One region of the Lysobacter sp. Soil_N_51 genome, then DNA from elsewhere that is predicted to be linked to it. Evidence: riboswitches for the same ligand, from Rfam matches in the RefSeq annotation. Region 1 holds a riboswitch; each other region holds the start of a gene.
What was found. Region 1 has a riboswitch for cobalamin ahead of metE (5-methyltetrahydropteroyltriglutamate--homocysteine S-methyltransferase). Riboswitches for the same ligand answer to the same signal wherever they lie in the genome.
Positions count from the first base shown of each region.

Region 2: it holds a riboswitch for cobalamin, as region 1 does, so the genes downstream of both, btuB (TonB-dependent vitamin B12 receptor) here and metE (5-methyltetrahydropteroyltriglutamate--homocysteine S-methyltransferase) in region 1, are expected to answer to the same signal.
Region 3: it holds a riboswitch for cobalamin, as region 1 does, so the genes downstream of both, btuB (TonB-dependent vitamin B12 receptor) here and metE (5-methyltetrahydropteroyltriglutamate--homocysteine S-methyltransferase) in region 1, are expected to answer to the same signal.

Region 1 is NZ_JBDGLR010000006.1:87,224-89,480, reverse strand. It holds gene AC3A4T_RS12385 (COG3904 family protein) at 1-423, opposite strand, end outside; cobalamin riboswitch at 805-1,063, shown strand; gene metE (5-methyltetrahydropteroyltriglutamate--homocysteine S-methyltransferase) at 1,251-2,257, shown strand, end outside.
Region 2 is NZ_JBDGLR010000002.1:411,300-413,556, reverse strand. It holds gene AC3A4T_RS04740 (TfoX/Sxy family protein) at 1-238, shown strand, start outside; cobalamin riboswitch at 730-971, shown strand; gene btuB (TonB-dependent vitamin B12 receptor) at 1,097-2,257, shown strand, end outside.
Region 3 is NZ_JBDGLR010000005.1:503,128-505,384, forward strand. It holds gene AC3A4T_RS11900 (SDR family oxidoreductase) at 1-273, opposite strand, end outside; cobalamin riboswitch at 417-677, shown strand; gene btuB (TonB-dependent vitamin B12 receptor) at 926-2,257, shown strand, end outside.

The sequences.
Region 1 (2,257 bases):
GAGAATGCGGGTCTGGATCTCCATGCGCGTGGCCATCGCCGCGACCCGCTGCACCAGCGCGGTGAAGCCCGCGCCGATCTTGCCCTGATAGCGCAATCGCACCACGCCGCGCGCCTGGCACGGCGACAGCGCGTCGACCAGGCTGAAGAAATCCAGCGAGGTCAAACGCTCGCCTTCGCCGAAACTGGGGTAGTCGTATTCGCAGCTGATCCGGGCGACGCCGCCGTCGAGTTTGGCCGGCGGCCAGTAGGTGCCGCGCAGGATTTCGGCCTCGCTCGGCGGCGCCGGCGCGACCTTCGGGGTCTCGTTCTGGCTGCCGAGCGTCATCGGCTCGGCCGCGCCCGGCGGCGGCACGGCGTCCTTGCCGCAGGCGGTCAGCCCGAGCACGCATAGCAGCCACAGCAACGTCCATCTGAAAAGCATGTTCCACCCATGGGAGTCGGGATCACGCGGGACCGTCCTGGCCCGCGCCACGCATCTTGCGCCAATGCAAACGTTAGCGGCAGCCATCGCCAAGCTCAACGACGGCGTGCGCGCAACCAGGCGACAGACGGCCTTCATCATCGGCGGCCGCGCATGAACGCCAGCCGCAGAAAACCGGCCGATTCGCGCGTTCTCGCGCAGGGGCCATGACGCGCAAACCCGCGGCGGCCTGCGCGACTGCGGCGACCCCGCGAACCGCATCCCACGATCGCGCCGCGCCGAGTGATTCAACCGGTCCCGTTGACTTCACCGGTCCCGCTGCGTACCTTGGCGCCGTTACGGTGAACATCGCTTCATAAAGATAAAGCGATGGGACACGCCGACCAAGGCAACCGCCGCGGCCGGCCAGAGGGAATCCGGTGCGAATCCGGAGCTGCCCCGCAGCGGTATGGGAAACGAACGGGTCTTGGCACTGGGCGGTACGCCTGGGAAGCGGCCCTACTAGGCAAAGGGCGAGGGTAGAGTTCAGAGCAGTGAGAAACGAGTAAGAGCTAGGTTTCTACTCGTTTCTCACTTTTCTGCACTCTACTTCTCGCTTCCAGTCCCGAGCCCGAAGACCTGCCGCGACCGGAGGGTTCGCCTTCCGTCCGACTCCGGTATCCGACCGCCTCGTGCCCGCACGCGGCGCGACAGGTGCCGGTTCGCCCGCGGGGGCGAAGGTCGAAGCCAAGGTTCGCGGCGAAGCCGGGCGCTGATCGCGCCGGGCCGGCGTGGCCGTGGTTTCCTTCGTTGCCCTGCGTCATGCCCACGCATCGCAGGTACTCATCATGATCAGCGTTACCCACCTCGGCTTCCCGCGCATCGGCGCGCGGCGCGAGCTCAAGCTGGCCCTGGAATCGTTCTGGAAAGGCGACACGCCTGCCCAGTCGCTGCACGCCACCGCCGCCTCGCTGCGCGAACGCCATTGGCGCCTCGCCCACGACGCCGGCGCGCACGTCGTGCCGTGCAACGATTTCTCACTCTACGACCACGTGCTCGACAACGCGGTGTTGTTCGACGCCATTCCGGCCTCGCACCGCGCGGCGTTCGAAGAAGATCCGCTGGGCGGCTATTTCGCCCTCGCCCGCGGCGTGCAGAACGGCCGCCGCGATCTGCGCGCGCTGGAAATGACCAAGTGGTTCGACACCAACTACCACTATCTGGTGCCGCAGTTCGAACCCGGCCAGCGCTTCGCCCTGCGCGGCGACAAGCCGCTGGCCGAACTGGCGCAGGCGCAGGCGTTGGGACTCGACGCGCGGCCGGTGCTGCTCGGCCCGGTGTCGTTCCTCAAGCTCGGCAAGCGCAACGACGGCGGCGACCCGCGCGAGTTGCTCGACGCCCTGCTGCCGGCCTACGCCGAACTGCTGGCCAAGCTCAAGGCGGCCGGCGCGCAGTGGGTGCAGTTGGACGAACCGACGCTGACCCTGGACCTGGACGACGCCGACCGCGCCGCGTTCCGTCGCGCCTATGCCGCGCTGGCCGAAGTCGATGCGCCGCGGCGCCTGCTGACCACGTACTTCGGCGCGCTCGGCGACAACGCCACCCTCGCCGCGCAACTGCCGGTGGAAGGTCTGCATGTCGATCTGGTGCGCGCACCACAGCAACTCGAAAGCCTGCTGCCGCTACTGCCGGAACAACGCGCGCTGAGCCTGGGCGTGGTCGACGGCCGCAACATCTGGCGCGCCGATCTCGACGCCGCGCTGAGCCTCGCCCGTCGCGCCGGCCCGCGGGCCACATGGCTGGCGCCGTCGTGCTCGCTGCTGCACGTGCCGACCGATATCGAACTGGAACGCAA
Region 2 (2,257 bases), on a different contig from region 1:
GGAGATCAGCGACGAACGCCGCCAGGAGCTGATCCTGGCCGCCGAAGCGGCGACCGCGCTGCTGCCGGCGCCGCGCAACAAGCCGGCCGCCGCGCCGGTGCACACGACCATGCATGCCGAGGAACGGCACGAGGACAACACCGCCTACGACGGCGGCCCGGCGGCGCATGACGACGACGATGGGTCCGGCGGCGATGAGCGGCGGGGCGATCAGGACGGCGAAGAACGCCACGATTGAGGTCGGCCGGTTCGGTTGGCCTTAGTTGTGAGGCGTCGGTCGATGGCGGTGAACGTCGTGGCAGTTGCCGGCGCGCGTGCCCTCTTCCGCCCTTCGGGCACCTTCTCCCGCAAGGCGGGAGAAGGGAACGTGCTTGAGCTTGTGGTTGGCGCGACTTCCGGCCAGGCCGCTGTGGACGGCCCGACTGAGAACACTTTCAGCCCCATGCGGCCTTAAGCCCTTCTCCCGAGCTGTAAGGCGTCGGTCGGCGGCGGTGAACCTCGTGGCAGTTGCCGGCGCGCGTGCCCTCTTCCGCCCTTCGGGCACCTTCTCCCGCAAGGCGGGAGAAGGGAACATCCTTGAGCTTGTGGTTGGCCCGGCTCCCGGCCAGGGCGCTTTGGACTGCCCGACAGAGAAGACTTTCAGCCCCACGCCGCCTTAAGCCCCTCTCCCGCTTGCGGGAGAGGGGTTGGGGTGAGGGCCCGCCCGGACTTTGCCCCCCGCATCGCGTAGACTGCGCACCGCTTCAAGGTGACCCCACGGCTTGCGCCGCCGGGGTTGAAACGGGAAGCCGGTGACACGCCCTCCTCCGATCGGACGAGCCGGCGCCATTCCGGCACTGCCCCCGCAACGGTAAGCCAGTCAGATCGCGGCATCCGCCACTGTGCAAGGCACGGGAAGGCGCCGCGACCGGAGTCGACCCCGCGTCGGCCCGCTGGCGAGTCCGGAGACCGGCCTTGGGGTGCTACAGGTTGCGATGCGGAGGGCATCGCGGCGGCTGTTGCACTTCGTGCGCCTTGCTGCCCGCTCGCCTTCTTTCGCAACCGCCCATTCCGTTGTCGTAATCGCGTGCGCCACGGCGCGCGCTGGAGCTACCCCATGCCGGTTGCAAGTCTGCGTGCCCTGAACCTTTCCTTCGCCATCGCCCTGGCCCTGCCGACCGTCGCGGCCGCGGCGCCCGCCGGCGAGGCCACCGATCTGGACGAAGTCGTCGTCACCGCCAACCGCACCGCGGTCAGCGTCAACGACCTGCTGACCCCGGTCGAGGTGCTCGATCGCAGCGACATCCAGCGCAGCCAGGCGCGCGATCTGAACGATCTGCTGCGCGGCCGCGCCGGCATCACCCTCGCCAACCAGGGCGGCGCCGGCAAGCTCACCACGCTGTTCCTGCGCGGCAGCGAGTCCGACCACGTGCTGGTGCTGGTCGACGGCATCCGCATCGGTTCGCCGACCTCGGGCTTGGCCTCGCTGCAGGACCTGCCGCTCGAATTGATCGACCGGATCGAGATCGTGCGCGGCCCGCGTTCGAGCCTGTACGGCGCCGACGCCATCGGCGGCGTGATCCAGGTGTTCACCCGCCGCGAGCAGCAGGGCTTCGCCCCGCGCGCGCATGTCGGCGGCGGCAGCAACGGCACCATCGAATTCGGCACCGGCTTCGGCGGCCGCAGCGGCCGCGGCTGGTTCGGCGCCGACTACAGCTTCCGCAAGACCCAGGGCATCAACGCCTGCCGCGGCGCCGGCTTCCCGGTGTTCGCCGGCTGCTTCACCGACGAACCTGATCGCGACGGCTACGAGAGCCATTCGCTGTCGCTGCGCGGCGGCATCGAGATCAACGACCAGTGGAGCATCGAAGGCCAGGCGCTGCGCGCGGAAGGCGAGAACGCCTACGACGGCGACTTCGGCAATTATTCCGAGACCGTGCAGCAGGTGATCGGCGGCAAGCTCGACTGGCGTCCGTCGGATACGGTGCATGTGCAGCTCAGCGCGGGCCGCAATGTCGATGGTTCGCAGAATTACGATCTCAAGGGCCCCCACGCCTTTCCCAACAGCGTTTCTCCGGGGCAGCGCATCGGCTTCTTCGATACCGATCGCGACAGCGCGACCTTGCAGGCCGATTTCAATCTCTTCGAAGGCAATACGCTGACCGCGGGCTTCGATTGGCTGCGCGACCGGGTCGACAGCAACACCGTGTACGACGAACTCGAACGCGACAACAAGGCCGGTTTCCTCCAGTACCAGGGCCGCTTCGGCAACCAGTCG
Region 3 (2,257 bases), on a different contig from region 1:
GAGATGGTCGATCTGGCCGGCGTGGTCGAACAGGCGGCGCAGGCTGTCGGTGTCTTCGAGCAGGGCCTGATGGGTCTCGATGCCCGACTTGGCCAGCGGCCGCAGGTCTTGCGCGGTGGCTTCCAGGCCCGCCAGATCGCCGCAGGCGAGCATCAGCTCACCGCGGCGGCGCGACAAACGTGCCGACACCGCACGGCCGATGTTCGACTGCGCACCGATCACCAGACTGCGGACGATCGGCGCGGGGCTCAGACGGACATGGGCTGCGCTCATGGCGTGGCTCGGTTTACGAAGAATGTGCCTATCCTGCGCAACGGTCGGAAGTGGATGAATCAGACGCGTCCGAAATGTGCCCATAACTTCCTAAATGAACACGGCGACGCCCATACCGTGGCGTTTGTGTGGGACGCCGCTGCTAAGATGCCCGCGCTCAAGGTGATCGCCGACACGGTTCGGCGATTGAAACGGGAATCCGGTCGCGTCGCTGTCGTTCGTCAGCGCGCTCAAGCCGGAGCTGCCCCCGCAACGGTAGGCGAGTAGACGTAGCGCAATCGGCCACTGTGTCTCGACACGGGAAGGCGCGTTACGGAAGAGGCGGCATCGCTCGGTCCAACAACGACCGCGCCGGCCGCGCTTCGCTCGCAAGCCCGGAGACCGGCCCGGAGCGCGAACCGACAGGCGGTGGGCCGGTCTCGGGCGTCGTGCCTCCGCGCGTGCCCGCGTTGCATCCCCCGCATGTCACGACCCTGTCTGGACCGCGCGGGTGAGGCGCGGCCGTGGAGACCTGCCAGTGACTTTGCGTACCCGTTCCTTTTCCTGCCTGCGAGGTGTGCCGTCGCCGGCGTCCACCTTGCGTGCGCATGGCGTCAGCCATGCTGCGACCGTCGGCGTCAGCCATGCCGCGACCGTCGGCGTCAGCCTTGCCTTGAGCCTCTGCGCGCTGCCCGCGTTCGCCGCGCCCGCCGCGGTCGACCTGGATCAGGTGATAGTGACCGCCACCCGCACCGCGCAGACCCAGGACGCAACCCTGGCGGCGGTGACCGTGATCGATCGCGATGAGATCGACAGGCGCCAACCGTCCTCGCTGCCTGATCTATTGCGCGGCACCCCGGGCGCTTCGCTGGCCAACAACGGCGGCGCCGGCAAATCGACCTCGCTGTTCCTGCGCGGCACCGAATCCGATCACGTGCTGGTGCTGATCGACGGCATCAAGATCGGCTCGGCGACCAGCGGCGGCGCTTCGCTGCAGGACATTCCGGTCGAGCAGATCGAGCGTATCGAAATCGTGCGCGGGCCGTTCTCCAGCCTGTACGGCTCCGAGGCGATCGGCGGCGTCATCCAGATCTTCACCCGTCGCCCGCAAGGCCCGTTCGCGCCGAGTTTCGGCGTGTCGATCGGCAGCAACGCGACCCGTCGCGCGAGCGCCGGCGTGGCCGGCAAGGGTGAGCGCGGCTGGTATTCCATCAACGCCGCGCACGAACAGACCGACGGCATCAACGCCTGCCGCGGCAAGCCTTCGCCGGGCGGCGCGGGCTGCTTCACCAACTCGCCCGACCGCGACGGTTATCGCAACAGCTCACTGACCATGCAGGGCGGCTATCGCTTCAACAATCACTGGGACGGCGAAGCGCGCCTGTTCCGCGCCGAAGGCAACAACCGCTACGACGGCAGCCAGAACAACGAGGCCGACAACGTCCAGCAAGTGGCCGGCGCCAAGCTGCGCTACAAACCCAGCGAGCGGGTGACCCTGACCGCCAACGCCGGGCGCAGCGCCGACCTGAGCGACACCTACAGGAACGGCAAGTATTCGAGCACCTTCGATACCCGTCGCCAGCTGGGCTCGGTGCAGGGCGATTTCGGCATCGGCGCGGGCCTGTTGAGCGCCGGCTTCGATTGGCAGCGCGACGAAGTGGAAAGCAACACCGCCTACGCGCGCGACCGCCGCATCCTGCGCGGCGCCTTCGCGCAGTGGCAGCAGAGCTTCGGCGCGCACGCCGTGCAGGCCAGCCTGCGCCGCGACGACGACAGCCAGTTCGGCGGGCAAACCACCGGCAGCGCGCTGTGGGGCTGGGACCTGAGCGAATCGCTGCGGCTGACCGCGAGCTACGGCACCGCGTTCAAGGCGCCGACCTTCAACGAGCTGTATTACCCCGGCTTTGGCAACCCGCAGGTGCAACCGGAAACTTCGCGCAGCGTCGAAGTCGGCCTGCGCGGCACTCACGGCGCGCAGCGCCAGCACGTGTGGTCGCTCAACGCG